3 regions of the Glutamicibacter sp. BW78 genome follow, and region 2 is predicted to be linked to each of the others. Evidence: riboswitches for the same ligand, from Rfam matches in the RefSeq annotation. Region 2 holds a riboswitch; each other region holds the start of a gene.
The links. Region 2 has a riboswitch for S-adenosylmethionine ahead of CIK75_RS01160 (bifunctional o-acetylhomoserine/o-acetylserine sulfhydrylase). Riboswitches for the same ligand answer to the same signal wherever they lie in the genome.

Region 1 (10,077 bases), on a different contig from region 2:
TTTGGATTGCTGGAAGCGAAGCTGCCCGCCGATCGGATCCTGACCTACGGCGCAGGCAACGCGACCCTATGGGGTCACCGCTACCTCAAGCATTCCGGGCCCGGCACGCTGGTGGCCCCCCGCAACGGGGCCATGGGTGTTTCCATCCCGGCGGCCGTAGCCGCCACGCTGGTCCACCCCGAGCGGGTATCCGTCGCGATCTGCGGGGACGGGGACTTCATGATGAACGGGCAGGAACTGGCCGTGGCCATGGCCCACGGGGCGGCGCCCTTGGTGGTGGTGGTCGACAACGGGGTCTTCGCCACGATCGTCCAACACCAGGAACGCCATTACCCCGGGCGGCCCTCCGGCACCGCGATGACCAACCCCGACTTCGCGGCCCTCATCGCGACCTTCGGCGGCCACGGGGAGGACGTCAGTGACACCGCAGAGGCCGGGGCAGCGATCGACAGGGCCCTTGAAGCGGTCACCGTGCGCAAGGTCCCGGCACTGCTGCACCTGCGCATCGACCCGGCGACCATGCCGCCGTCGACAGCTCTCCCCGCCTTCGGGGCGGGAGCCGAGGCATGAAACTCGACCTGATCCTGCGCGGGGCCGACATCATCACCCTCGAGAACGAGCGCCCCCGCGCCAACAGCCTCGGGGTGCTGAACGGGCGCATCGCCGGATTCGATGAGGAGCTCACCGGCTGCACCGCCGAACGCGATATCGATCTGAACGGGGCCACCCTGGTCCCGGGGTTCATCGACGCACACTGCCACACCACGTGGTGGGGCCTCGGGCTGGAATCCGTGGACCTGGCCCAGGCCAAGGGCCTGGACGAGGTCTACACGTTATTGGAAGCAGAAATGGGACGGCTCGAGGCTCTCGAGGCAGACGCCATGACTGGCCCGGATGCCGACCCGGCCTGGCTCCAGGGCACCGGGTTCAATCACGAACATCACGGAGGAGCGTTCCCCGACATCGCCCGGCTCGATGCCATCAGCGGGGACCGGCCGCTGTATCTGCGCCACGTCTCAGGCCACCAATCGATCACCAACACCGCGACCCTGCGCCTGGCCGGCGTGCTGGAAGACGGTTTCGAGAACCCTGTCGGCGGCGCAGTCCTCCGCGACGACGCCGGGAAGCCGACGGGAGTCGTGGAGGAATCCGCGCAGGCACTCATCCAGACCCTGCTGCTGCCGTATTCACGCGATCAGATCGTCGCCGCCCTCGACGCCGCGACGACCCGCTACGCGGCCCAGGGCATCACCAGTTTCACCGAAGCCGGCATCGCCGCCGGATGGATCGGGCACTCCCCACTGGAGGTCGGCGCCTACCAGGAGGCCCGCCGCACCGGACGGCTCCATGCCCGCGCCCAGCTGATGCCCGTCCTGGACGCCCTGCACCCGGTCACCGGCCATACCGAGGACCTGCACGGCGCGGGGCAGGGACGCGGACTCGATCTGGGTCTGGGGGCAGGATTCGGCGACGAATGGGTATCGCTGGGACCGGTCAAAGTGTTCATGGACGGTTCACTGTTGGGGGCCACGGCAGCAGTAACGGAGGACTTCTGCGGTCATCCACACCAGCGCGGATACCTGCTCGACGACGAAACCACCTACCGCGAACGAGTGGCCGGTGCGTACCGAGCCGGCTGGCCGATCGCCCTGCACGCCATCGGCGACGCGGCCATCGACCTGGCCCTTGACCTGGTCATCTCCTGCCAGGAAACCTACGGGCAGAACCTGCTGCCCAACCGGATCGAACACTTCGGCATCGCCCGCCAAGACCAGGTCGACCTCGCCGCGCAACACGGCATCGCCGTCACCCCGCAGGCCGCGTTCATCGGACCGCTGGGGGACCAGATGGCCGAGCTCGTCGGCCCCGACCGTGAAGGCTGGCTCTACCGCGGACGCTCCATCGTCGACGCCGGCGGACTGCTGGCCGGTTCCTCAGATCTTCCCGTGTCCGATAATAATGTCCGGCGCGGCATGCAGGCCTGGGTCGACCGCCGCACTGACGGAGGGCGCATCCTGGGCGGGGTGAACGACGACGGTATACCCGTCGAGGCGCTGACTGCCGAGGAAGCTCTGCGCAGCTATACCGCCTGGGCCGCCCGCGCCACCGGCACCCTCGACGACAAGGGCACCCTGCGTACCGGGAAACTCGCCGATTTCGTCGTCCTCTCCGGCTCTCCGCTGGAGGTCGCAGATATTTCCTCCCTCGAGGTAGTGGCAACGATCCTCGGCGGCCAATTCACCCACACCACCTACCCGATGACCGCCTCGAATGGAGACCTTGTATGAGCAACACCGCCACGTCCACCTCTGCCGTCGAACACTCCGAGGTAGCCCGCGCCTTCCTGACCGATTTCCGCTCCATGAGCACCTTCGGCGCCACCGCGGGAGGGGGAGTGGACCGCCAGGCCGGCACCGCTGCCGACGGTCAGACCCGAAACTGGTTCCGTGGCCTTGTCGAGGGCCACGGTTTCGAGGTCCGCTACGACGCGGTCGGGAACCAGTTCGCCTTGCTCGAACTCGTGCCCGGGGCACCCTATGTGGCGTTGGGATCCCATCTGGATTCCCAGCCGCTCGGCGGCCGGTTCGACGGGGCCTACGGTGTGCTGACCGCAGCCCACGCGGCCATCCGGTTGCAGCAGGTGGCCGAGGGCGCGAAGTTCAATATTGCCGTCATCAACTGGTTCAACGAGGAGGGCTGCCGCTTCAAACCCTCCATGATGGGCAGCTCGGTGTTCACCGGCAAACTCCCGGCCGACCAAGTCCTTCAAACGACCGATCCGCAGGGCACGACCGTGCGTGAGGCGCTGGAGTCGATCGGCACCATCGGCGATTTCAGTCTCGATGTCGCCGCCTACCTGGAGATCCACATCGAACAGGGCCGCTCCCTGGAGAACGACGGGCTGACCATCGGTTTGGTGGAATCGACCTGGGGCGCGAATAAATACGAGTTCGTGGTCCACGGCGAGCAGGCCCATACCGGGGCGACCATCATTGCCGACCGTCACGATGCCCTCTTGGGGGCTTCGCTCTTGGTTGCCGCGGCCCGGGATATCGCCGACGAATACAGCACCGAGGATCATGCGGTGATCACCTCCTGCGGGGAATTCACCGTCTTCCCGAACTCTCCGGTGGTCGTGGCCAGTCGGGTGAACCTGCTGGTGGATCTGCGCAGCACCGATCCCGATGTCCTGGCCACCGCCGATGCCGAACTACACCGCCGCATCGCGGCCATCGAGCAGCGTGCCAGCGTGTCGATCGAGCGTGGGGCCGAACATATCTGGGCCGCCAAGGCCTACGACGCCGCAGGCATGGAACTGGCTGCCGCGTCGGCGGAAACGCTGGGCCTGTCTCATGGCACGGTGCGCACCTTAGCCGGCCACGATTCGACGAACATGAAGGACATCGTCCCCACGATCATGCTCTTCGTCCCCAGCGTCGAGGGCATCTCCCATAACGAGAAGGAACTGACCTCGGATGAGGACATGCTCGCCGGCGTTGACCTGTTCACCGAGCTGTTGGGCCGGGTCGTACGCGGGGAATTCGTCTAACCCTCCACGGGTAGCAGGTCCAGGAAGGCCCGGGCCGCGGGCGAGGGGTTGAAGTCGCTCCACGCCAGGTATTCGATGCGGGTTGGCCCATCGTCGACCTTGATGGTCCTGAGATTCGGGCCCGGCGTGACGAAGGCCGGAGGCAGAAGCGCGATGGCCAGGCCCTGCCTGATCATCCCCAAGGTGAAATCCGTGGACATCGATTCGAAGGCGACCTCTCGGCGCAGGCCGGCGGCCTTGAAGGCGAGGTCGCTTTGGGTCCGGCCGGGTGTGCCTTCGGGGAAATCGGCGAAGGTCTCATCGGCCAGGTCCGCCAGACGCAGCCTCTTCCTCCCGGCCAGACGATGGCCGGAGCCGAGAACAGCCACCAATCGTTCGCGGGAGAGCTCCACGGTGCGCACGCGGGCCGGAACCGTCTTTTCGGCCATGCCCAAAAGCGCGATATCGAGTCCCCCCGCAGCGATGGCCGCGATGAAGTCATCGCTTCCACCGCTATTCAAGACCACCCGGACTCCCGGATGGGTCCGATGGAAGGCGCCCAGGGCGGCAGGAACGTCCAGGGCAGTCACCGTCGGAATGATGCCGACCCTCAAGGTGCCCCTGACCTGGCCGATGCTGGCGGAGGCATCTGCAGCGGCGCGCTCGGCTGAATCCAGGCTTGCCCTGGCGGCGGGAAGAAAAGCGGCCCCTTCCTCGGTGAGCTCAACGCGGCGACTCGTGCGCGTGAAAAGTTGGACGCCCAGTTCGTGTTCCAGGGATTTGATCTGGTGGCTCAGCGCCGACTGGACGACGAAGCACTCTTCGGCCGCCCGGGTGAAATTGCGGGTCCGGGCCACGGCGAGCACATAGCGAAATTGTTGAAGTTCCATGAATCCATCGTGCATGACGATTGTTCCCATGAAAAGCATGTGTTGGACTCATGGATCGCTTACGGCGACATTGGAAGGGTGACTACCTCAACCTTCTCCCCGAGCCGTGGTTCCGCGGCGACTTCGCATCGCGGCCGACTGACCCTGGCGACCGCTGTGGCCCCGATGGCCTGGGGCACCACCTATCTCGTCACCACGGAGCTGTTGCCACCGGACCACCCCCTGTTCGCCGCACTCATGCGTGCCCTACCCGCAGGTGTCATCGCCCTGCTGATGACCAGGAGACTTCCCCGGGGCCGGTGGTGGTTCAGGATCCTCGTGCTGGGGGCGTTCAACATCGGGCTCTTCTTCCCGCTGCTGTTCTTCACCGCCGAACGACTGCCGGGTGGTGTGGCAGCGACCCTGGGGGCCAGCCAGCCGCTGCTGGTCACGGTGCTGGCCGTGGTTATCCTGACCGAGCGTTTCTCCTGGTGGCGGATGAGCTGGGGAATCGTGGGTGTGGCCGGCGTCGGTCTGGTGGTCCTGGGCCCGACGGCGGAACTGGATCCTGTGGGAATTGGCGCCGGGCTTGCCGGTGCCGCCTCGATGGGCACCGGCGTCGTCCTGACCAAACGCTGGGGCAGACCGGAAGGGATAGGCCCCCTGCAATACGCCGGCTGGCAACTGACCGCCGGCGGACTGATCCTGCTGCTGCCCGCGATGCTGCTCGACGGACCACCCAGCCAGATCGATGCCGCCGGGGCGGCCGGCTATCTCTGGCTCGGCGGCATCGGGGGATTAGCCGCCTACACGTTGTGGTTCAAGGGGCTCTGGACCCTGCCGGTCACCGCCACTGCCCTACTGGGGTTGCTCTCACCGCTGGTGGCAGCCGGCCTTGGTGCCCTGGTCCTGGGGGAAAGCCTCGATCCACAACAACTCAGCGGCTTTGCCCTCGCCATCACTGCGCTGGGTGCCGGGCAGTTCTCACCCCGACGTCGAAAACGACAGGAGACTACTTCATGAACATCACGATCCTCGGCTCCACCGGAATGGTCGGATCTAGACTGGTCCTCGAATCGGCGCGACGCGGGCACCACGTTCTCGCCGGTTCGCGGCAGGCGCCGGCGCACCAGGACCCCACCGTCACCGTCGTTGGTGTAGACGCCGGATCCTCGGGACAACTGGCGGTAGCGCTTAACGGCTCCGATATCGTCCTTCTCGCCGTTCGTCCGGATCACCGAAACGAGCAGTCCACCGCGTCCTTGACCGGGACAGTACTAGAGGCAGCGGCCGTGGAAGGAGTGCCCGTGCTGGTGGCCGGCGGGGCAGGGCCACTGTATTCCGTGGATGAGTCGCTCCGCCTGGTGGTGGACGACCCGCGGTATGTCGACCCCTCGTGGCGAGACGTCGCCCTGGCCAGCCTGACCCAACTCGAAACCTGCCTCCGGCACGAAAACCAACGGTGGACCTATGCCAGTCCACCGGCGGTGCTGGAGCCAGGCCGCCGTACCGGCGCCTACCGGCGCGGAACCACCACCCTGCTGATCGCCCCAGGCGGATCCTCACGGATCCCCGTCGAGGATTTTGCGGTGGCGATCCTGGACGAGGTCGAGAGCCCCGGTAACGACCGGCACTTCACCGTCGCGGAGTCGCTGGAGCACGTGGCACGATCGACCCATGCAGATCATCGGTGACGAAGAAGTACGCAGGACCAAGGCGAGGGACGTCGTGGAATGCATGCGGGAGGCGCTGGTCATGCATGGGCGCCGGGAGCTGGTCGCGCCACCGCGAGCCAGAAGCGCCCTGGGATCCCTCGACTACGTCTATACGGCGGGTTCCCTGCCCGATGGAACCAGCGGCTTCAGGGCCTACCGTGCCGGCCAACCTGCAGGAGACCAGCTCGTGGCGGTTTGGAATGGGGCGGGTGACCTAGAGGGTCTGATTGTGGGGGACGAACTGGGCATCCGACGGACCGGAGCTTTGGGTGCCGTAGCCGCCGATGTCCTAGCACGTCCGGAGGCGGAAAGCGTTGCGGTCATCGGTAGCGGCCCCCATGCCTGGGCCCAGTTGTGGGCGCTCGCCGCGGTCCGGCACCTACGCCGGGTCAGGGTTCACAGCCGCACCACGGCCCATGCTGTGGATTTTGCCGAACGGGCGGCGAGGGAGCTGGGCCTCAACGCCGTTGCCGTCACCGACTCGGCGGATGCCGTCAGCAATGCCGACATCATCGTCCTGGCCACGCGTTCTCCCACACCGGTGATCGACCTAGCCGATGTGGGCCCGGGGACCCACGTGACGACCCTCGGCCCGAAGTCGTACGCCCACCATGAAACACCGTTGGCTTTGCTGGATGCAGCAACCGTGGTCACCTGCGATTCCCCGGCCCAGGCGGCGGCATACCCTGACCCCTTCTTCACGGACCCGGATTCCTTGGTCTGCCTGGGTGGGGTGTTGCTGGGAGAGGTCCCCGGTCGCCGCAGCGCCGAGGACATCACCATGCATTGTTCGGTCGGCCTAGCCGGCTCGGAGATCCTATTGGCGAGCCGGCTGTTGGCCGCCTCTAGGAGTTGACCCGCAGCGTGGTGGTCACCGGTGTCGGGTTCGTGAAGATGTCCAACACCGGGCAGTGGGCATCGACTGCCGCCTGGAGTTCGGCATAACGTTCCTCGGCGTCAGGGCCCGAGACCTCTACGGTCAACCGGACATCGCCGAATCCCGGGCGAACCTGTTCCTCGATCCCGAACAAGCCGCGCACATCGAGGTCGGCATCCGCGGAGATATCCAGCGAGTCGATGCTGATGCCCAGTTGGTGGGCGTACAGCCGGTAAACCACCACCTGGCAGGAGATGAGCGCCCCGAGAGCGTATTCCACCGGGCTGGCAGCGACGTCGTCCCCGGCCAAAGCAGCCGGTTCGTCGACGGTGAATTCGTGGCGTCCGGCGCGGATGGTCGAACCGACCGATCCCACCGGGTCGGCGGTGGCACGGAACTGCAGCGATGCGCTGGCGGTATTCTGGCCGATCCGTTCTGCCCAGGCGGATCCCGCGGAATCGAGGCGTTCGGCGCGGTTGGAAATGCTGGTTTCTGCAAGGGTCTGGGTCATGGCGTTCCTTCGCTGTCATGGCGAGCGTAGCGCTGCGCCATACTTACGCCTCCCGGTCGGGACGGCGTCGAATCGTCACCTGGGGCACCCCACTATGGCGAAGGGGGTTGCCGTCCAACCGGCCAGGGCCTCAGGTTGGATCTCTTGATTCTTGGGTTCGATTCTGCTGGCGGGAGAGTAGATCGGGCAAACCCGTCGCGTCATCCGGGGACATACGCCGGCCCGTCCGCATGTGGCGGGACCGCCATCCCTGCAGCGTGATTCCCGTCGCCACGCGGTATCCCGGCGGCTACCGTGGGGCTATGAGCGGATATCGGCGCCCAGACTTCACCCGGGAGATCCATCGCGATGGACAGGGCACCCCGATCGCCTACGGCCATCGGTGGGAAGGAACGTCTCCGCCTTCACGCGCCTACTCCACGGTGGGTCATCGGCATCGTTTCATCCCCTTGCACGAGGTGGCTGATGCCCTGATCGACTGGCTGCTGGGTGCTTTCGACGTCGTCGTCGAACGGGAACCGGAAGTTGCCTCCGATCTGCTGTTCCCTTCGGAAGACGTCGTCCGTGCGGTCCGGGTCGTCCCGTCCATCCTGTTCGCGGCCCCGGTGACCTTCGTCTTCACCGGGTTCCCGGGGATCTTCCTGCACGCGGGTGCCCTCTACGACGCCCACTATCCGGTATGCGGTTGCGACGCCTGTGATGACGACGTTCCGGAACTTCTGGAAAACCTTGAATCCGTGGTGCGAGCCGTCATCTCCGGCGGCTTTTTTGAACGAATTAGTCCCACCGACGACCAATCGGTCGATTATCGGCTGCCCGAGCCGGGCCGGTGGGAAGAAGCCGGGTGCATCCAGGCCGAGGACGTGCCCGAGGGAAGGATGGAGACTGCAGAAGCCATGCTCCCTTCCGATGGGCACTGGCTGCCGTGGCCTGAAGCGATGCGCGACGCGGCTGGTGCGGCAGGGGGCTGACAAACCGTGTGCCCGTGGCGCAATATTGGGTCATGCCTCATGCGCCCAGAGATTTTGAATACTCCGTCGGTGGCGGTTCCGTCGTCATCTTCCATCAGGGCCGGCGAGCGTCGACGCTCCGCGGGACGGCAGCCTCGCGCTTCCTTCGTGACGTCGAAACACAAGAACCACAAGCGCTGATGGCGCGAGTCACCGGCAACTATAAGCACGGAAACGAACGCGTTGCGCAGAGTCATCCACGGAATCGGGCCTAGCATCGCCTCCGATTCGGTGTCCAATCCTGGTCGATGACTCATGCCCAGACCCGGCGCTGAGATGGCGATTCCGCTCCTCGATGAGCTTCTGCAGATAGCGGGCCAGGACCAACTTCTCGACCAGACGACCGAGCGGGCCGAAGGGCGCCGACCGGGGCGCCGAAATGCCACGCCCGCCGCGTCACGTCCCCGCCTCTGGAAAGGTCAAGGGCGACACGGTAGGGTCCATGCATGCGGTTCACTTCCATGCAGCGCCTCCTCATAGCCGCCTACTGCGCCATGATGCTCGTGGGCCTGCTTCTCCTGATCCTCGGGCTCTTCGGAGAATCCTGGTGGCTGCCCGTGATCGGAGCGCTCATCGCCGCAGGATCCGGATTCACGCTCTCCATCTGGTTGCGGGAGTTTCGACGTCAAGACACCCTGAAGAGCCGCGCCTGAGGGTTGTTTCACGGGAGGCGCTGAATCCGTAGTCTGTAGGCGTGAACAGAACAGCGACGCCCTTCCTCGTTATCGGTGGCCTTGGCATTGTGCTCGGCGGTCTTTTCTCCGCCATCAGTGCCGCCTCCCCTTCCTATTTGGCCGCCTGGGCGGTCGCCTATTTGGTGTTGGTGGTCGGTGTCGCGCAAGTGGTGCTGGGCCTGGGCCAGGACCGGCTGGCCGTAAAGACCCCTTCGGAGGGCATCGTTTCGGCCGAGGTCTTGACCTACAACCTCGCCAATATCGCCGTGCTGGGCGGCTCGATGTTTTCACTGACGTTGCTGACGTGGACTGGTGCAGGACTGATCGTCGTCGCCATGGGCCTGTTCATCTGGGCGGCCCGCGGTGCTGCCTCGGAACAGCGGTGGTGGCTTTATGGATACCGGGCGATGATCGTGGTCATTCTGGTGTCGGCCCCGATCGGCATCATTCTGGCGAATTCACGAATGGGCTGAAGGCAGCCGGCAGTGGCCGCGCCGGCAGTGGCCGGCGCGGCCACTGCTACTACTGCGTGACTGCCCGGCCCAGCGGGGCCGGGTCGACGACGTCGTGGGCTTCGAAGTAATCCAAGGCAGCGACCAGGTCGCTTTGGCCCGAGTCGGTCGCGTTTGCCCCCTCGGCCAACGTCGTGAAGTTGTCACCACCGGCAGCAAGGAACGAGTTCATGGCCACCTTGAACACGTCATCGTCAGCAATTGCCTCGCCTTCGAAAGTCATCGAGGTGATATGTGAGCCGCGGGCCGCGTCCTGCGTGTAGGTGTATGCCAGGCCTTCGGAAATCCCCAGATGCAACTTGGGGCGGCTGGAGCCGTCGGGCTGCCACTGTTCTTCCAGCACCGATTTCAGCTGCGCCCCGGTGAGGTCCTCGGTCCAC
Region 2 (10,077 bases):
ATGGTCGGCTTCCAGGACGCCGGCGCCGAGGTCTTCGACTACGGCAACTCCATCCGCGACGAGGCCCGCCAGGGTGGCTTCGCCCGGGCCTTCGCCTTCCCCGGTTTCGTTCCGGCCTACATCCGCCCGCTCTTCTGCGAGGGGCTGGGCCCGTTCCGTTGGGTTGCCCTCTCCGGGGATCCCGAGGACATCCGCGTCACCGACGAGGCGTTGAAGGAACTCTTCCCGGACAACGCCCACCTGCACCGCTGGCTTGACGCCGCCGCTGAACATGTCGAATTCGAAGGCCTGCCCGCGCGCATCTGCTGGCTCGGCTACGGAGACCGCGCCAAGGCCGGCCTGCTGTTCAACCGCCTCGTCGCCGAAGGCAAGGTCTCAGCGCCCATCGTCATCGGCCGCGACCACCTCGACGCCGGCTCGGTGGCCAGCCCCTACCGCGAAACCGAAGCCATGGCCGACGGCTCCGACGCCATCGCCGACTGGCCGCTGCTCAACGCCCTGACCGCAGCATCCTCGGGCGCCACGTGGGTTTCCATCCACCACGGTGGTGGTGTCGGCATCGGGCGCTCCATCCACGCCGGTCAGGTCTCCGTCGCCGACGGCACCGAACTGGCCGCCGCCAAACTCGAAGCATTGCTGACCAACGACCCGGGCATGGGTGTCATCCGCCACGTCGACGCCGGCTACGACCGTGCGTCCGAGGTCGCTGCCGAACGCGGCGTGCGCATCCCGATGGCGGAATAGCATGAGCCAGAACAGCACCGTCAACTCACTGATGGCAGCCATCGCAGACACCGGACGCGACCGTCGCCGCGGTGGTTACACCCGCCCGGTCTACTCCACCCCCGAACTGGAACTGCGCGAATGGTTCACCACCGAGGCCAGCCGCCGCGGGCTCGCCGTCGAACGCGATCACAACGGCATCATCTGGGCCTGGTGGGACCTGCCCGGCCCCAGCTCCGCCGAACCACGTCGTGGTGCCCTGGTCACCGGCTCGCATCTGGACTCGGTCCCCGGTGGCGGGGCCTTCGACGGCCCGCTCGGGGTCGCCGCGGCGCTGGCAGCCCATGACATCCTGGCTGCCCGCGAGGCGGCGGGGGACCTGCAGCGCAACCGCGCCATGGCCATCGCCGTGTTCCCCGAAGAGGAAGGTTCCGCCTTCGGGGTCGCCTGTCTGGGGTCCCGGTTATTGACCGGGGCCATCGAACCGACGCGGGCACTGAACCTACGCGACGCTTCGGGCACCACCTTCGCCGACGCCTCGAAGGCCCAGGGGTTGGACCCCGCGGCCATGGGGCGCGACGAGAAGGCACTGGCCCGGATCGGCGACTTCGTCGAATTACACGTCGAGCAGGGCCTGGGGCTCAACGGCGAGGACCATACCGATGCCGCAGGACGCGGGCCCGCGGTGGCCGTGGCCTCCTCGATCCTCGGGCACGGGCGCTGGCGGTTCTCCGTTTCTGGACAGGGGAACCACGCGGGAACCACGTTGATGACCGACCGTGCCGACCCGATGGTCGCCGCCGCCCAGATGGTGTTGGCCGTCCGCAAGACAGCGGCCGGCCAGTCTGATGCCCGCGCCACCGTCGGACGGTTGGAACCAATCCCCGGCGGGACCAACGTCATCGCCTCCCGGATCGACTTCTGGATGGATGTGCGCCACCCCGACGATGCGATCACCGGGTCCCTGGTCGAGCGGATCCATGGCCAGGCCCAGAAGATCGCCGCCTTCGAAGGCTGCTCGGTGACCATGACCGAGGAATCCTCTTCCGGCACCGTGCACTTCGACGCCACGCTCACCCGGACCCTGCAGAACTCGGTGCAACGCAGCACCCCCGGAGCGCCGGCGCTCTCCACCGGCGCCGGGCACGACGCCGGGATCCTCGCTGCCGAGGTCCCCACCGGGATGCTCTTCGTGCGCAACCCCTCGGGCATCAGCCATTCGCCCGAGGAGTACGTCGAGGACGAGGACGCGAGCGCAGGCACCGCGGCCCTGGCCGACACCCTGGAGGACCTGCTGTGAGCGCGAACGAGGAGACCCTGGTGCGGGTCCCGGGGCCGGTCAATGCGCATTCCCATGCCTTCCACCGCATCCTGCGTGGACGCACCCACGAGGGGACGGCCGGCGGGGCAGGGGACTTCTGGACCTGGCGTGAACAAATGTATGCCGCCGCCGAACGGCTGGACCCTGCCGGCTACGAACAATTGGCCACCGCGGTGTTCGCGGAAATGGTGGTCACCGGGTTCACCGCCGTCGGCGAATTCCACTACCTGCACCACGGCCCCGACGGGGCGCCCTACCCCGACCATGAGATGGAACGGGCCCTCGCCCGGGCAGCCCGAGCCGCAGGAATCCGGTTGGTCCTGCTGGACACCTGCTACCTCTCCGGCGGACTCGATGCCGCGGGGAACCCGCTGGAACTCAACCCCACCCAACGGCGATTCTCCGACGGCGACGCCACCGGGTGGGTGGAGCGGCATACCGCCCTGCGGGAGGCACTGGCCGCCGAGGAGCCCGCCACCGAGGCAGAGGGCGCCGGACTGGTCTGCCTGGGTGCCGCCATCCATTCGGTGCGTGCCGTGCCGGTCCCGGCACTGCGGGTCCTTGCCGCGGCGCTGGCACCGGGGGAGCCGCTGCATGTACATCTTTCCGAACAGCCCGCAGAGAACCAGAGTTGTTGGGCAGCCCACGGGATGAGCCCCACCGGCCTGTTGGCCGGGCAGGGGTTGTTGGGGCCGCACCTGTCGGCGGTGCACGCGACCCACCTCACCGAAGCCGATATCGCCGCGCTGGGCGGAACCGGCTGCTCGATCGTGATGTGCCCGACCACCGAGGCGGATCTGGCCGACGGCATCGGTCCGGCCCGCGAACTGGCCGATGCCGGGGCGACCATCGCCCTGGGCACCGACCAACACGCCGTCGTCGACCCCTATCTGGAGATGCGTGCCCTCGAATACGGCGAACGCCTGCGGACCGGCATCCGGGGGCGTTTCTCCCCGACCGAGCTGGCCACCGCATCGCGGGCCGGGGGACTGCGCAGCCTGTCCCTGCCCGAAAACGACGACCACATCCTCGTAAACGCCCACAGTCTGCGTACCGCCGGCAGCCGCGTCGCCCAACTGCCCTTGACGGCCACCGCCGCCGACGTCCACGCTGTGGTCATCAACGGCGTCGAGGTCGCCCGGAACGGGATACACGCCCGGCTGGGCGATCCTGCCGCCTTGTTCCTGACCTTCACCCACGAGCATCGGGAGTTCGCATGAGCGCCACCTTGGTGACCAATATCGGAGAACTGACCACACTGGACCCCGACGCCCGCGTTTTGGCCGGTGCCGCCGTGGTCCTGGACCGCGGGCGTATTGCCTGGATCGGGCATCCCCGGCAGGCGCCGGCAACGGATACCGTGTACGACGCCGGAGGGCGGGCAGCGCTACCGGGCTGGGTGGATTCGCATACCCACCTGATGTTCGCCGGTGACCGGGCCGCCGAATTCGAGGCGAGGATGGCCGGGCAGGACTACGCCGCCGGCGGGATCAGCGTGACCATGGAAGCAACCCGGGCCGCCACCGACTACGAACTGACCCGCCTGCTGATGGGTCGGGTGGCCGAAGCCAACGCCGGGGGGACCACCTACCTGGAGACCAAGACCGGCTATGGCCTGGATGTCACCGAGGAAACCCGCCACGCGCGTATCGCTTCCACCATTGTCGACCAGGTCACCTATCTGGGGGCCCATCTGGTGCCTCCGGGGGCCGACGGCGAGGAGTACACGGATCTGGTCTGTGGGGACATGCTCTCCGCCGTGCGCCCCTATGTGAAATGGGCCGATGTGTTCTGCGAGCGCGGGGCCTTCACCGAAGAGCAATCCCGCAGGGTCCTCACCGCCTGCCGTGATGCGGGCCTGGGCCTGCGGGTCCACGGCAATCAACTTGGCCCCGGACCGGGGGTGCGGCTGGCCGTGGAATTCGGTGCCGCCAGTGTGGACCATGTGAACTACCTCGACGACGCAGATGTCGCGGCGCTCGCCGGATCCTGGAGCGGCTGGGATGCCGAAACCGGAACCGGGGAAGCCGGGACGGTGGCCACCTGCCTGCCCGCCTGTGACCTCTCGACCCGGCAGCCCCTGGCCGATGGCCGCCGACTGCTTGACGCCGGAGTCCAGATCGCCCTGGCCTCCAATTGCAACCCGGGGACCAGCTACACCAGCTCGATGGCGTTCTGCGTTTCCACGGCTGTGCTCCAGATGCGTTTGTCGCTGACCGAGGCCCTGCGGGCAGCGACCATGGGCGGAGCACTGGCCTTGGGGGTGCAGGATCAGGTGGGCAGCATCGAGGTCGGCAAAAGGGCGGATCTGCAGCTGCTCAACGCGCCGTCCTCGGCCCACCTGGCTTACCGGCCCGGTATGCCGCTGACCGGCGCCGTCTGGCGGGCGGGAGAACGGGTGGATCGCATCGCCGTCGGCTCCGCGCCACTGGCCTAGTATTCACCCATGCGTACCAAGAGCCTCTGGCCGGAAATCCTGATCGTCATGGGGCTCTCACTGGGGCAGTCAGCCATCTACGCCATCGTTTCGCTGATCGATAAGCTCAGCCGCGGCCCGTTGGGCTCACAAACGACCACACTGAATAATTCGCTCAGCAATCGGCAGTACTTTGACCTGACGTACCAACTGATGGACATCATGTTCGCCCTGGTGCCGGTCGCCTTGGTGTTCTACCTCTTCCATCTCGCCGGCAGCAATGGGTTCCGTCGCCTGGGGTTCGACCTGCGCCGTCCGGGGAAGGACTCCTGGCAGGGGGTGGGACTTTTTGTGCTGATGGGGGTCGGCACGCTGGGTGTCTACGCGCTGGGCAGGGCCCTGGGGGTGACCACTGCCATCGTCCCCGAAGCGTTGGAACCGTATTGGTGGACGATCCCTGTGCTTCTGCTCTCGGCCATCCGGCACGGCATCCTGGAGGAGACGATCATGATCGGGTACCTCTTCGACCGGCTGCGGAAACTCGGTGGGGGGATCTGGCCGATCATCCTCACCAGCGCCGTGGTCCGCGGAAGCTACCACCTGTATCAGGGGTTCGGCCCGTTTCTGGGGAACGCCATCATGGGGGTGGTCTTCGGGTGGATCTATACCCGGACGGGCCGGGTCATGCCGTTGGTCATCGCCCATGCGCTGCTCGATATCGCCGGTTTCGTGGGGTATTCGCTCATCGGCTCGGCGATCGGGCTGGGAACCTAGCCGCCCCAACGCCTACAGGTTGTAGGTAAACACCTACAGGGTGTAGGTTTGGTGCATGAAACGGGCACCCCTTCATTACGCAGCAGTGGTCCAGGCAGCCGCCGAGCTGGCTGACCGGGATGGCTTCGAGGCCATCACGGTCTCGGCGTTGGCCCGGGAGGTGGGCGTCCGCCCCGCCAGCCTCTACTCGCACGTCAAGGATCTGGCAGCCCTGCTGGACGGGTTGCACGAACTCGTCCTCGGCGAGGTGGCTGAGGCGGTGGCCGCGGGGATTGCTGGGCGCTCCGGTTACGAGGCGCTCGTCGGTCTGGGCGAAGCCCAGCGCGACTTCGCCGGGCAGCACCCCGGCAGATGGGCCGTCCTGGCGCGGCCTGCCACACCGAAGACCGCCCGATCCGCGGGGGCCATCCGCCTCGTTGACCTCACCTTCTCGGTGCTTCGCGGCTACCGCCTGCCGGAGACCGAACTGGTGCACGCGACCCGCTTCATGGGCGCCACGGTCAACGGGTTCTTGGCCCTGGACCGGGCTTCCTCCTTCGAACACCGCGACGAGCAGACCCGCAGGTCGTGGTCCCGCGCCCTGGACGCCCTCGACCGCGCCTTGGCCAGCTGGCCCACCACATCAGAGCAGGAGCACTCATGATCACTACCGACATCACCGCAGACCTCGTCCGGGGCATCTCCGAACTCGAAGAAACCCCGCGCGGCCTCACGCCACATCGCCTGCCGACCTGGGTGCGGACGCAATACCCCGACCCACAATTGCTGTCCATGGAGGTCCAGCCCTCGGGGGTTCGGCTGACCTTCACGACGGAGGCCACCCAGATGGCGTTGGAAACACATCCGAGTCGGGTGGTCTACCGCGGAGCAGACCGGCCACGCGGCTGCCTGCAGGTCCTCATCGATGACCAGCCCTGAAGCATCGAACCGCTCGAGGGCGGGGACGCCATGGAAGTAGACCTAGCCACCGGCGCGGTCGAGCAGGTCCCCGGCCCCTCCCACACCACCGTGCTTCACGGACTGCCCGCGGGGCAGAAACGCGTGGAGATCTGGTTGCCCCATAACGAGGCCCTCGAGCTGATCGGCCTGCGCTCCGACGCCCCGCTGCAGCCCATCGAGCCCGACCGTCCGCTCTGGGTCCACCACGGCAGCTCCATCAGCCAGGGCTCGAACGCCGCGGCACCCGCGGGGATCTGGCCCGCCGTGGCAGCCCGGCGCGGAGGCGTGGAGCTACGCAACCTCGGGTTAGGGGGCAGCAGTATCGTGGACCCGTTCATGGCGCGGGTGATCCGCGATACCCCGGCGGATCTGGTCAGCCTGAACTTCGGCATCAACATCGTGAACACCGATGCGATGCGCGTGCGGGCGTTGGTCCCGGCCATCCACGGATTCCTGGACACGATCCGCGACGGGCATCCCACCACGCCGATCGTACTGATCTCCCCGATCTTCTGCCCGATCCACGAAAGCACTTCAGGCCCCGGCGCGATCGCCCCGGAGAGCCTGGGGACGAGCCAGGTCAAGTTCACCGCGACGGGGACCCCAGGGGATGAATCGGCGGGACGGCTGACCTTGGAAGTCATCCGCCGCGAGATGCGCTCACTCATGGAGCACCGGGAGGAAGACCGGAATCTGTACTTCCTCGACGGGCTGGGCCTGTATGGGGCCTCGGATGAAAACGACCTGCCGCCGCCGGACAACCTGCACCCCGACGCCGCAACGCATCAGCTGATCGGCGATCGCTTCGCCGATTATGCGTTCAGCGTCAACGGCCCCTTTGCGGCGGCCCCGCGCCACTGAACACAGACGGCACCCACAACACGAAAACGACGGCGGCTCGCGGGCCGCCGTCGTTCGGTGTTGTGGTCGGTCACCGGTTTAGAGGGTGATCGTCCCCGAAGGGGTCTCAAAAGTCACCGACATGATGCCCGGAGTGCCGTTGGGGGCCTCCCACTGGACCTCGACTTCGCCGAGCGGCGACTCCGAGGGGGTGCCCAGCCATTCCCTGACCCGTTCCACCGAGCCGGCAATGGAAATACCCGAGATGCTGCCCTGGGGTTCCAGGGCCCGGGAGGGGTGCAGGTCCTCGGTGCCGGTATCCCAGCGCAGCATATACGGCACCTGCGGGTCGGCGATCAGACCCTTGATCCCGATTTGCTGCCACGTCAGTTCCTGACCGTCAGGGAATTTGCGGTTGCCCGGGACCGATGACCGGCCCAGACGCTCCTCGAACGGTGCCAGATCGTCAACGGCGACGCACCAGCCCATCCAACCGCCACCCATCTCCGAGCGGGCACGGACGGCCTGCCCGAACGGCGCCTTATCCGAGGACGGGTGGTCCAGGACTTCCACCACTTCCAGGTATTGGGTGTTCTTCAACGGGAAAATAACGTTCCTGGTCCCGAAGCGGGGATGAATGCCTCCCTTGACGGACTCGATCCCCAGAGTCTTGCCGACACGGGCGGCCGTTGCGGCCAACCCGTCTGGTCCACATGCGTATGAAACGTGATCCAACCTCATCATGGCTTCATGATCGCACTTTGTGAGGTGCGTCTCGACTTAGGGTTGCCTAAGTCACTATTTATCGTTTTATGTGACGACCGTCTCGAGGCCCGGAAAGGGCCAGCCGCGCACAGGAAAAAGTGGGGGACGACGGCGAATGTTGCGCACTGCGGTCATATTGGTGCGAATTTGTTGCGGGGTCAGGCCCGATCTAGAACACTGGTGGCAGGTCATGAGTGCCAGCGCGAAACCCCGGTTTGCTGGCCGGCAACCCTCCACTCGCGGTGGGGTGCCCCGGGTGAAGACCAGGTTCGCCTCCACCAGGAGAACGGACAAGCGCGGGTCACCTCCCGGCATACCCTCCCGGGTACCGCCGTGGAACAGGGGCCCCTGAGTCGTAGAAGGGGACAGAAATGTCTGCATCATGGTCTTTTGAAACTCGTCAGGTCCACGCCGGTCAGGCTCCGGATCCCACCACCGGAGCCCGGGCGCTGCCGATCTACCAGACGACGTCGTATGTCTTCCCCAGTGCCGAGAGTGCCGCAGCACGCTTCGCGCTGAAGGAACTCGAACCGATCTACACCCGCATCGGCAACCCGACCCAGGAAGCCGTCGAAACGCGGATCGCCGACCTCGAAGGTGGTGTCGGAGCGCTGCTACTGGCCTCAGGCCAGGCGGCGACCACGCTCTCGATCCTCAACCTCGCAGGGGCCGGCGACCATATCGTGGCCAGCCCCAGCCTCTACGGGGGAACACAGAACCTGTTCAAGCACACCCTGAAGCGTTTGGGCATCGAGGTCACTTTCGTGGAGGACTCTGACAGCCTGGACTCCTGGCGGGCCGCCGTGAAGCCCGGGACGAAGGCCTTTTTCGGGGAAGTCGTTTCCAACCCACGCCAGGACGTGCTCGATGTCGAGGGCGTCAGCGCGGTGGCCCACGAGGTGGGGGTACCGCTGATCGTGGACAACACCTTGGCTACTCCGTACCTGGTCCGTCCCATCGAATTCGGTGCCGATATCGTGGTGCACTCGGCCACGAAGTACCTGGGCGGACACGGAACCTCCGTCGCCGGGGTCATCGTGGATTCGGGCAACTTCGACTTCGCGGCAGACCCGGAGCGCTTCCCGGAATTCAACACTCCCGACGAGTCCTACAACGGGCTGGTTTTCGCCCGGGATCTCGGGGTCGGCGGTGCCCTGGGGGCGAACCTGGCGTTCATCCTCAAGGCGCGCGTCCAGCTCCTGCGCGATCTGGGTTCTGCGGTGTCCCCGTTCAACGCGTTCCTCATCGCCCAGGGTCTGGAAACCCTGAGCCTGCGCATGGAACGCCATGTGGAGAACGCGCAAAAAGTCGCCGAATGGCTCGAGGCCCACGGCCAGGTCGATTCCGTGGCCTTCGCCGGTCTGCCCTCCAGCCCCTGGTACGAACTGGGCCGCAAATACGCTCCGCGGGGCGTCGGAGCGGTCCTGGCCTTTGAGATCGCCGGTGGTGAGCCGGCAGGTCGGGCCTTCGTCGACGGACTGGAATTGCACTCCAATGTCGCGAATATCGGCGATGTGCGCTCCCTGGTGATCCACCCGGCCTCCACCACCCACTCCCAGCTCTCCGAGCCCGAACGCGCGGCAGCAGGGGTGAGCTCCGGACTGGTGCGGCTCTCGGTGGGCATCGAATATATCGACGACATCATCGCGGACCTTGAGATCGGTTTCGCTGCCGCCGCCGCAGCCGCAGATGTCGCCGCCGGGGACGTCCCGGAAGTCCAGGCAGTCCGGTGAGTCAGGGCGTTGGTGACGTGAGGGAACGACGTCGGGCCCCCGGAACGCCGCTGATCCGCGACGGGATCCTCAAATGCCTGCCCATCGGCGGCTACCGGTTCGACACCGGAGGCTGGCTGCCCGAGGTCACGATCGGCTATGAAACCTGGGGTACCCTCGACGCCCAGGCATCCAACGCGGTGCTCCTGCTCCATGCCCTCACGGGGGACACCCATGTCTCCCGCGGTCATAGTCAGGAAGAAGGCTGGTGGGAAGGCCTCGTCGGGCCCGGCAAGACGATCGACACCGACAGGTTTTTCGTCGTGGCGCCGAATATGGTGGGCGGCTGCTACGGCTCCAGCGGACCTTCCAGCCTGGACCCCGACGGGCGCGCCTGGGGCTCGCGTTTCCCGTTCACCACGGTGCGGGACTCGGTGCGTACCGAGGCCCGGCTGGCCGACTACTTGGGCATTACGCGCTGGCATTCCGTCCTGGGCGGTTCCCTCGGCGGGGCGCGGGCGCTGGAATGGGCCGTGGAATACCCCGAACGGGTGGCCCGGTGCGCCGTGATCGCGGCGACCGCCGTG
Region 3 (10,077 bases), on a different contig from region 2:
GTGGCCGGGGCGAGTTCCTGGCCTCCCAGCGGTTGGACAACCTCTCCTCGGTGCACGCCTCACTGGTCGCACTGATCGACCATGCAGAACACCGTGGCTGGGGTCCTGAAGCCACGTCGGAGAACGACGACGACGCAGGACATATTGCGGTGATGGCCGCCTTCGACCACGAAGAGGTCGGTTCGGCCTCGCGTTCGGGGGCCAGCGGGCCCTTCCTGCAGGATGTGCTTGAACGCATCGTGGACGCTGCCGGCGGTGGGGTCCAAGAACGGGCCCGGGCCTTCGCCGACTCCGTCTGCATTTCTGCCGATGCCGGTCATGCGGTCCACCCGAACTACCCAGAACGCCATGACCCGGCCAACCGCCCGGTTCTGGGAGGCGGCCCGTTGCTGAAGATCAACGCCAATCAGCGGTACACCACCGATGCGGTAGGCGCCGGCCTCTGGGCTGCCCTCTGCCAAGCCGTGAACGTCCCCTATCAGGAGTTCGTCTCAAATAACGTCATGCCCTGCGGATCGACCATCGGACCGCTGACCGCGACCCGCTTGGGCATCCGCACCGTCGATGTCGGCATCGCCCTGCTCTCGATGCACTCGGCACGTGAAATGTGTGCCGTCGAGGATCCGCTGGCCTTGGCCCGCGTCACCCGGGGATTCTTCGCCGGCTAAGTAGACGTATCCTGATGGCCGTCCGGTGGACACCGGATGGTCACGCGCGGGCCATCCGGGGATGGTGTGCTCACGGGCATGAGTTCACCATCCGCCGGCCCCAGGTCGTACCTCCCGGAAATCCAGGCATTGCGTGCCCTGGCCGTCCTCGTGGTCGTTGCCTACCACTTCGAACCACGGGTGGTTCCGGGTGGGTTCGTCGGGGTCGACGTGTTCTTCGTGATTTCCGGTTTCCTGATCACCGGCCATCTACTGCGCGAAGCACGTCGGACCGGAAGGATCAGCCTGCCGGCCTTCTGGGCGGCACGCGTCCGACGCATCCTGCCGGCCGCCCTCGTCACCATCGCCGCCGTCGTCACGGCCACCCTGGTCTTCGGCCCAGTCACCTTGTGGGGGACCATCGGTACCCAGGCGCTGGCCTCGGTCTTCTCGGTGCAGAACTGGGTTTTGGCCGCCGATTCGGTGGACTACCTCGCCGCCGAAAACCCTGCCACCGCATTGCAGCACTTCTGGTCGCTGGCTGTGGAGGAACAGTTCTATCTGCTGTGGCCGTTGTTGGTTCTGGCGGCCCTGGCGCTGGTCCGCAAACCCCGCGGGCAGGGCCGTAGGGTGTCGAGGAGCAGGGACGTGGTCCCCCTGCTGCTCGTCTTTTTCGGCGTCGTCTCGGCGGGATCCCTGATCTACAGCATTGAGCTGACCGCCTCCGGGGACGCTTCAGCCTATTTCGTGACTCCCGCCAGGATGTGGGAACTGGGAGTCGGCGGGATACTCGCCGTCGTGATGGCTCCGCGCGCGAAATCCTACCCGTGGCGTGCGGTACCGGCCCTCACCTCCCCCTTGGCCCGTTCGCTGCTGGCTCTGGGCGGGCTGGCAGCCATCTGCTGCTCGGTCTTCGGGTACGACGCCGAAACCTCCTTCCCCGGCTATGCGGCGCTTGTGCCGGTGTTGGGGACCGCGGCGATCATCCTGGCGGGCAGGACCTCGGGACCCTTGAGCCTGAACCGTCTCAGCGACCACCCGGCGATCCAGGCGGTCGGAAATCTTTCCTACTCGCTCTATTTATGGCATTGGCCGGTCTTCATCTTCTTCGTTCTCATCACCGGGAAGGAGCCCCGCCCGCTGGAAAGTATCGGACTCCTGGGCCTGAGCCTCGCCGCCGCTTGGATCAGTTACCGGTATGTCGAAACCCCGGCTCGCGCGTGGCGCCCTGTGGCCCAGAACAACATCCGGGCCTTGCTGGTCGGTGCCACCGCAGTACTCCTGGCCACCGTGTTGTCGCTGGTTCCCAGCATCGGCCAACAGCAGGTCATGGCAGCCCAGGACGGCGAGGTCCAAGAACTCAGGAATTCACCGCCGAAGGGTTTCGGGGCGGCATCCATTGCCACCGGCGCGGCGTTCGCGTCCGGGAACCATCAGATCATTCCGGTACCCGCCACCGCGGGTCAGGACTTCCCTGATCTGGGGAGCTGCGTTGCCAGCCCGGCGGCCCGCACGTCGGGGTCTTGCGAATTCGGGGCAGGGCCGGAAGCCGACTTCACCATTGCCCTGGTGGGCGACTCACATGCCACCCAGTGGTGGGAGGCCCTGGAGCCGCTGGCACGGCAGCATAACTGGCGGATTATCACCCATTTGAAGAATTCCTGCGCCTTTACCGGAGCCGTTCGCACCGCACAGAAGGAGGGCTTCATCGACTGCGTCGATGCCAACGGAGCCCGGCTCAACGAACTGACCGGGCGCCAGGATATCGATGTGGTCCTCACCGCAGGATGGACCGGTGCCGAGTTCGCAGGAGGGACGGTGGCCGCCGAAAAGGGGGCCGCCGACTATTGGAGGCAGCTGGAAGACTCCGGCACGGAGGTCATCGCCATCCGGGACACCCCCACCCCAAGCCAGAACATCATGGCCAGGGACTGCGTTGCCAAGAACTGGGACCGGTTGCGCCACTGCGGCCGAGACCGAGACGATGCGCTGGCCGGCGACGATTGGTTCGGCGCAGCACGGCAACGAGAACCGCGGGTGGAACTGTTGGATTTCACCGACCAGTTCTGTACGAAAAAACTTTGCCCGGCGGTGGTCGGCAACGTGCTGGTCTACCGGGACCAGAACCACATCTCGGATACCTATATGGCGACCGTCGCTCCGGAGTTCGAACGGCAGTTGACCGCTACCCTGCGTCAAGATGGTTTGGCGGCCCGTGCTGGCCTCTGAGGGCAGCGCTCACCGCTGTGGCCCGATGACGGGAGGAGATGATGGCTTCCGGACACCGGCAGCGGTGGTCATCCACAGCCTGCAGGGGCCTTGTCCGCTGCGCCGCAGACCCGGGTTAGGGTGGTCGAACAGACATCGGGTAGGATGTGTCAGGCTGTTTGTGCCGTTTCTGACCCCTGAAACGCCTGCGGCCAACGCACAGAACCTCCTGTTACGGAAAGACCGTGACCGTTTAGCCCAAAGGAGGTGGGTTCACATGCGTGCATACGAACTGATGGTACTGATCGACCCCGAGGTCGACGAACGTACCGTGGAACCGACTCTTGGCAAGTTCCTTGACGTCGTCCGCAACGATGGTGGCACCGTCGACAATGTTGATATCTGGGGCCGCCGCCGGCTGGCCTACGAGATCAAGAAGAAGGCAGAAGCCATCTACGCGGTGGTTAACTTCACCGCAACCCCGGCTACTTCCGCGGAACTTGACCGCCAGCTCTCGCTCAATGAGACGATCCTGCGCACCAAGATCACCCGCCCGGAAGACCAGAAGGTCGTCGCAGAGTAATCTGCGCCGACTGTTCGTAGAAACCGACTCAAGGAGGCACCATGGCAGGCGAAACCGTCATCACGGTCATCGGAAATCTCACCGCTGACCCGGAATTGCGTTTCACCCCGTCAGGTTCTGCAGTGGCGAACTTCACCATTGCCTCGACCCCGCGGACCTTCGACCGCCAGACCAATGAGTGGAAGGACGGCGAAACGCTGTTCCTGCGCGCATCGGTATGGCGCGATGCTGCCGAAAATGTCGCCGAGACGCTGACCAAGGGCATGCGAGTAGTCGCCCAGGGTCGGTTGAAGTCGCGTTCCTTCGAAACCAAGGAAGGCGAGAAGCGCACCGTCATGGAGTTGGATGCCGACGAGATCGGCCCCTCGCTTCGTTACGCTTCCGCCAAGGTCACCCGCACCCAGCGCAATAACTCGGGTGGTGGCGGCTTCGGTGGCGGTAATGCCGGAGGAAACTTCGGTGGCGGAAACCAGGGCGGCAACGCTGGCTTCGGTGGGGGCAACCCCGGCGGAAACCAGGGCGGTACCTGGAATGCTCCAGCTGAGGACCCTTGGGCTTCCTCCTCCAACAGTGGGGGATGGGGCAACGCCGGCGGGTCCGACGAACCTCCCTTCTAACGCAACACCATTTATTCACCATCCCGCGGAAAAATTCTGCGGGCTCCACCAGATAAAGGAGCTCCACGATGGCTAAGGCTGAACTCCGTAAGCCCAAACCAAAGTCCAATCCCTTGAAGGCCGCTGACATCACTGTCATCGACTACAAGGACGTAGCATTGCTGCGCAAGTTCATTTCCGACCGCGGAAAGATCCGTGCCCGTCGCGTGACAGGCGTCTCCGTCCAGGAGCAGCGCAAGATCGCCCAGGCCATCAAGAACGCGCGTGAAGTTGCCCTGCTGCCTTACTCCGGCGCTGGCCGCGGCTAGGAAGGGATAACACCATGGCAAAGCTGATTCTGACCCACGAAGTAACCGGTCTTGGTACCGCTGGCGAGGTCGTCGAGGTAAAGGATGGTTACGCACGTAACTACCTGCTGCCCCGCGGTTTCGCGCTGCTCTGGAGCAAGGGTGGTGAGAAGCAGGTCGAGTCCATCAAGGCTGCCCGCACTGCTCGCGCCATCGCATCCCTCGAGGATGCCCAGGCACTGGCCAAGAGCTTGTCCGCCCAGGCGGTCAAGATCACGGTCAAGGCCGGCCAGGGTGGTCGCCTCTTCGGCACCGTCAAGACCGCCGATATCGCCAACGCAGTCGAGGCCGCAGGCCTTGGCTCGATCGACAAGCGCACGGTGGAAATCCCCGAGCACATCAAGTCGACTGGCAACTACCAGGCAACCGTCCGTCTGCACGAGGACGTCTCCGCGACCATCGACCTGCAGGTCGTCGCCGCGAAGAAGTAGCCACCACCGGTAGCCGGCTTCGTCCAGGGGACGTGCGCCGGCCACAGTGGAACCGAGGGGCCCCACGCGTCAGCGTGGGGCCCCTCGGGCGTTTAAGGGTGCCCCCGAGTTCGCTCGCTTGCCCCACCGGTCACTGCCGGGGATGGACCTTGCGAAATATTGCGGAGATCTTTGACCCCGTGTACCTACCGGCTCTAGCGTGGAACGTGAATCAAGAGCGCCACCTTCCAAGCCCTGGCTCGGTGGCCGGCAACCCTCTCACGGTAGTGGGGTGCTCCAGGTGATGATTCGGCCGTTCGGCTTCCCGAACGGCAAGTACCGCACGCCGTTTGGATTCTTTGGACCCATGGGGCGTGCCAAACGCCGGAAGCAGAGCAGATGACACTGTCCCATGATCTTCAACACGACGCACTCCGTCAGGCCTTCGCCCGCCACCCCTCGGGGATCGCTGCACTGTGTGCGATCATCGACGGCGAGCCGCAGGGCCTGGTCGCCTCCTCCTTCACCGTCGGGGTCTCCATGGACCCTCCGTTGGTGATGTTCGCTGTACAAAACACCTCCCGTACCTGGCCGATTGTTCGGGGCGCGGGACGGATCGGTGTTTCGGTCCTCGGGGAGGCCCATGAGCGGGTCTGTCGGCAGATCGCCTCCAAATCCGGTGACCGGTTCGCCGGATTGAGGCTGGATTCCACCGACGAGGGGGCGCTTTTCCTGCAGGAGGCAGCGCTGTGGTTGGACTGCAGCGTGGAACACGAAATCCCGGCCGGGGACCACCATGTGGTCCTGTTGCGCGTCCACGGGCATGCCACCCACGATGGGGCTAACGACCCCCTGGTCTTCCACGGTTCGGCCTTCCGTACCCTGCAGGCAGACGCCCTCGTCTAAGGCCCGATGGTGCGGTTACAGGCCGCGCAGGGAGTCCACGTACCGTTTCGCTTCGAGCAGACCCAGACCGGTGTCCTGTCGGATCTTACGGACCGCGGAGACGTAGTTTCCTTCATTGACCAGCTGCATCACGCGTTCAAAGTTAGGATTTCCGGGCCCCGGTGCCATCCCCTGGGGGTGCTCGTGGTCGAATCCGGTGCTCTGGCCGGTACGTCCGGGGGAGGTGCTGGCTGCCTGGGCGGCGCGGGCCGTCGTGGCCGCTCGAATCTTCTCAGCCTTCTGGGTATCGATTTGCTGTTGGTGGGCTGCGGCGGCGTTCAGTCGGGCGATGTATTGGTCGGCGTCGTTGGGGTGACCCGAAGGCCGTGTCTTGAAGACCCATGTCAAGGCGCCAAAAGCCGCGAATAGGACAACGATGGCGATGATCGTGGTGAGCAGTTCCGAACCGCTGATCTCAAACATGTCCCCTCCTGGGGTTCAGGTGCCGCCGCCCGGACGACGGTCTTGCGTCCATCATGGCACTTGCCCGCCCCCCATGCTTGTTCAGGGCTGGTGGAGTTCGGACATCACGGAGTGATGTCCAGTATCCATGAGGTCACGCAGGATGCCGAGGTCGACGCCGACCAAGGTACTGACGTAGCGGCAGGAGGCGCCGCGTCGGTGCTTGCCCAGTGCGCCGCAGAGGTCCGCGGACACGAGGGGGCCCGTCAGCCCATAGGGGGTCCATGACGAGGCCCGGGGAGAGGACCCGATGGCCGGGGCATCTTCTTCGCGCCCGGCGGCGTAACGGAAATGGCAGGCACCGAAGCCGATGATGCGCGGTCCCCACATCACCGCAGGGCTGCCGCTGGCTGTTGGCATGCAGTGTGTCTGCCAGGTCGGCTGATCCGCGGCATGAGGCGTCCGGCCTCGGCCGGATATCGCTCATGTCAAAGCAACCCACAGCAGGCGGCGTGTCTGTGGAGAACTAGTACCAACTTGTGGATAAGTCGCTAAGGCACACAGGCGTGCTGGTTGGCAACCTGCAAGTACAGGGTGAATGTTGACCAAAAACATATTTCCATCAAATGTTATCCACAGATAAAACTCCTAGTCAGACCGTATTAATCAAGAAAAATCAAATGTAATCCACAGGCTCATCCCCAGTCTGTGCACACAACACGCCGCGTCACCCACAGGTTCTCCACATGGGCTGTGGATAACTCCCTTTGGTTCTACGGGTTGGGAGCATAGGGTGACAGGGTCCCCGGCTCCAACCGGGTCGATTTCCCCGGTCTGCAACCACCCCCGCCACCCTTGTGTTGGGAGGGCGCATTCACTGGGATACTGAAGGGACGTGGCGGGGCCGTATCACCGGCGCCGCGTTGAGAGGGAAGGAACCGGACGTGACGCTCACGCACACCGAATCAGGGTCGTCGAATTCATCTGACATGGGGCGGACTCCGCCCCAGGACCTCGTGGCGGAGCAGAGCGTGCTCGGTGGCATGATGCTCTCGAAGGACGCCATTGCCGACTGTGTCGAAGTCCTGCGGGGTGTCGATTTCTACCGTCCGGCACATGAAGCGATCTACGAGGCCGTCGTCGACCTCTATGGTCGGGGTGAACCAGCAGATGCGGTGACGGTCTCGGACCACTTGACCAAACGCGGCGAGATCTCTCGTGTCGGCGGCCCCGCGTACCTGCACACGCTGATCCAGTCGGTGCCGACCGCGGCAAACGCCGGCTTCTACGCGGAGATCGTCCGTGAACGGGCGGTCCTGCGCCGCTTGGTTGAAGCCGGCACCAAGATTGTGCAGATGGGCTATAGCCAAGACGGCGAGGTCGACGCGATCGTCAACGACGCGCAGGCCCAGATCTACGCCGTGGCCGAACGCCGCACCTCCGAAGACTACGTCCCACTGCGCGACATCATCGAAGGCACCGTCGACGAGATCGAATCGGCGGGCCAGCGCGGGGAGGGGATGATCGGGGTGCCGACCGGTCTCTATGAACTCGACGAACTGACCCAGGGCCTCCACGGCGGCCAGATGATCGTCGTCGCGGCACGCCCTGCCGTGGGCAAGTCGGTCTTCGCCCTGGATATCGCCCGTTCGGCCTCCATCAAGAACAACATGACCACCGTGGTCTTCTCCTTGGAGATGGGCCGCAATGAGATCGCCATGCGTTTGCTCTCCGCCGAAGCGAGCATCGGTTTGCAGGACCTCCGCAAGGGCACCATCAAGGACGAGCAGTGGGGAAAGATCGCCACCACCATGGGGCGGTTGAACGAGGCCCCGTTGTACATCGACGACTCCCCGAACATGTCGCTCATGGAAATTCGCGCTAAATGCCGCCGTTTGAAGCAGCGCCACGACCTCAAGCTCGTGGTGTTGGACTACTTGCAGCTGATGAGCTCGGGCAAGAAGGTGGAATCGCGCCAGCAAGAGGTCTCGGAGTTCTCCCGTGCACTCAAGCTGCTGGCCAAGGAACTCGACGTCCCCGTCGTGGCCCTCTCACAGCTCAACCGTGGTTCCGAGCAACGTACCGATAAGAAGCCGATGGTTTCGGACCTGCGTGAATCCGGCTCCATCGAGCAGGACGCCGACCTGGTGATCCTGTTGCACCGCGAGGATATCTACGACAAGGAATCCGCCCGCGCCGGCGAAGCCGACATCATCGTGGCCAAGAACCGTAACGGTCCGACCAAGAACATCGTCGTTGCGTTCCAGGGCCACTACCAGCGCTTCAACAACATGGCCACCGAAGGCGGCGGAGGGTTCTAACCGACGGAGCGGACTCGCTATCGGCGGCGTCTTCCTACGGTTGATTCTCGCCGACGTGGGTGGAGTCCGCCCACGCGGGACTCGGGCTGGGCTCCTGGGGCGGGTTGCGCAGCCATCGGATGGCAGCGGCCACCATGAGGATCACGGCGATGCTCCAGGCCGGGACCGCGACCCAGACGGTCACGTGGCCGATCTGGTCGATGATCTCGATCGACTGCCCCTGGCCGAACATCATGGACGATGTGGCTAGCATGCCCAGGGGGAAGACGATGGACCACAGGGCCGTCTCATAGCGCATGTTGTGGTGGTGGACGACGTGACGCCAGATGCCGAAGAGGATCAGCAGCGGTACCCACCACAGGCCCAGGGACCAGAGGATGAAGCTGGAACCGCGGACGAAGGAACGCATCGCAGCGATGGCCTCGAAGGTATCCGGCAGCTTCAACAGGGCGCTGCCGGCTAAAACCGAAATTGCTGTCGCGCCCATAAAGATCCAATAGGTGGGGCTCAGGTCCGCGGGCCGGTTGGCGCGGGTGATCAATCGCAGGGTGATTAGCGTGCCGATGAGGAGATACAGCATGACTCCGATGCCCCAGAAGGCCGCTGCCAGGGTCGCCAGACCCCCGCTGTCATGCGCCCCTGCCGCGGCGGCGGCCGCGGAGGCCATGGACTGGGTGGCCACGACCCAGAGGAACCAGCTGCCGTTGGCCGAATTAAGGATGGGGGTGCTCTGCGGGCGCAGTAACAGCACGCCAGGGATCAGGTAGGTCAGGACCAGCCATGCTGTTGCCGCCACACCGCCTAGCGCCAGGGCGATACCGGGGCGTCCGGTCATGACGTAGTGGAGCCCGAGGACATTGAGACCCGCCACGAAGCTGAAGAACCCGAAGGTTTTCGCGGGGGAGATGATGTCAGCAGCGAACCGTCCCGGATACGCAATAGCTCGCCAAATCGTGGCGACGATTAGGAGTACCAGCGCTGAGATCGCCACCCAGAAAAGGATTTCCGCCGGAACAGCCCGACCAGATTTCAACAGAGCGGCCGAGACGATTCCAGTGGCCATGACGAAGGCGAAGCACGACGACGGGAGGTCGGCAATCACTGCCTGGAACCTTCCGGCGACCCCGGGTGGCGGCGTGTCGTGGGGACTGTGCCGGGTCGAAGAGTGTGGAGCGGCTGGCATGGTCTGGATCCCTTCGGGCTGCTGGCGGGTGATGTCAGCTTATCCTCGGCTGTCGGATTCAGCCTCCGGCGACCGACTGGATGATCAGCACGCTGGCCCCGTCCGGGACCACCGTGGCCAAACCTTCCAAGGCCCTGGCGTTCTCACCGTCGATGAACACGTTGACGTAGCGGCGGACCGCCCCGGTCTCGTCGCGGATGCGTCGGGCGAATCGTGGGTGTCCCTGTGCGGCCTGATCCAGGAAGTCGGCCAGGGGGGCTCCGGTATCGAATTCGATCACGGCCCGGCGTTGCTCTCCCCACAGCGGTGCCAACGTCCCGGGAACTTCAAGGCTGGCACTGGCCACGCCCTCACCCCACCGATCCGGCGCGCAGGCTGAGAACGTCAGGCAGCCGGGACGCCACCTGGTGGAAG

Region 1: another riboswitch for S-adenosylmethionine. It lies ahead of CIK75_RS13620 (OsmC family protein); the one in region 2 lies ahead of CIK75_RS01160 (bifunctional o-acetylhomoserine/o-acetylserine sulfhydrylase).
Region 3: another riboswitch for S-adenosylmethionine. It lies ahead of CIK75_RS14325 (flavin reductase family protein); the one in region 2 lies ahead of CIK75_RS01160 (bifunctional o-acetylhomoserine/o-acetylserine sulfhydrylase).

The regions. Positions count from the first base shown of each region.
Region 1 is NZ_NRGU01000039.1:168,932-179,008, reverse strand. It holds gene CIK75_RS13655 (thiamine pyrophosphate-dependent enzyme) at 1-570, shown strand, start outside; gene CIK75_RS13650 (amidohydrolase) at 567-2,288, shown strand; gene CIK75_RS13645 (M20 family metallo-hydrolase) at 2,285-3,550, shown strand; gene CIK75_RS13640 (LysR family transcriptional regulator) at 3,547-4,419, opposite strand; gene CIK75_RS13635 (EamA family transporter) at 4,498-5,421, shown strand; gene CIK75_RS13630 (NAD(P)H-binding protein) at 5,418-6,092, shown strand; gene CIK75_RS13625 (ornithine cyclodeaminase family protein) at 6,076-6,969, shown strand; gene CIK75_RS13620 (OsmC family protein) at 6,959-7,501, opposite strand; SAM riboswitch class IV at 7,536-7,651, opposite strand; gene CIK75_RS13615 (DUF6226 family protein) at 7,804-8,472, shown strand; partial or broken gene CIK75_RS16585 (hypothetical protein) at 8,662-8,877, opposite strand; gene CIK75_RS13600 (DUF3040 domain-containing protein) at 8,958-9,164, shown strand; gene CIK75_RS13595 (hypothetical protein) at 9,206-9,658, shown strand; gene CIK75_RS13590 (bifunctional UDP-sugar hydrolase/5'-nucleotidase) at 9,708-10,077, opposite strand, start outside.
Region 2 is NZ_NRGU01000008.1:70,025-80,101, forward strand. It holds gene CIK75_RS01120 (urocanate hydratase) at 1-744, shown strand, start outside; gene CIK75_RS01125 (allantoate amidohydrolase) at 746-2,023, shown strand; gene CIK75_RS01130 (formimidoylglutamate deiminase) at 2,020-3,264, shown strand; gene hutI (imidazolonepropionase) at 3,261-4,481, shown strand; gene CIK75_RS01140 (CPBP family intramembrane glutamic endopeptidase) at 4,491-5,234, shown strand; gene CIK75_RS01145 (TetR/AcrR family transcriptional regulator) at 5,290-5,877, shown strand; gene CIK75_RS16445 (hypothetical protein) at 5,874-6,152, shown strand; gene CIK75_RS01150 (GDSL-type esterase/lipase family protein) at 6,183-7,034, shown strand; gene CIK75_RS01155 (VOC family protein) at 7,113-7,757, opposite strand; SAM riboswitch class IV at 7,965-8,081, shown strand; gene CIK75_RS01160 (bifunctional o-acetylhomoserine/o-acetylserine sulfhydrylase) at 8,150-9,511, shown strand; gene CIK75_RS01165 (homoserine O-acetyltransferase) at 9,562-10,077, shown strand, end outside.
Region 3 is NZ_NRGU01000039.1:316,273-326,349, reverse strand. It holds gene CIK75_RS14355 (M18 family aminopeptidase) at 1-668, shown strand, start outside; gene CIK75_RS14350 (acyltransferase family protein) at 747-2,876, shown strand; gene rpsF (30S ribosomal protein S6) at 3,133-3,438, shown strand; gene CIK75_RS14340 (single-stranded DNA-binding protein) at 3,480-4,055, shown strand; gene rpsR (30S ribosomal protein S18) at 4,124-4,363, shown strand; gene rplI (50S ribosomal protein L9) at 4,378-4,833, shown strand; SAM riboswitch class IV at 5,043-5,157, shown strand; gene CIK75_RS14325 (flavin reductase family protein) at 5,212-5,718, shown strand; gene CIK75_RS14320 (hypothetical protein) at 5,734-6,180, opposite strand; gene CIK75_RS14315 (DUF1801 domain-containing protein) at 6,262-6,579, opposite strand; gene dnaB (replicative DNA helicase) at 7,104-8,480, shown strand; gene CIK75_RS14305 (tellurite resistance/C4-dicarboxylate transporter family protein) at 8,515-9,582, opposite strand; gene CIK75_RS14300 (MoaD/ThiS family protein) at 9,722-10,009, opposite strand; gene CIK75_RS14295 (glycosyl hydrolase) at 10,014-10,077, opposite strand, start outside.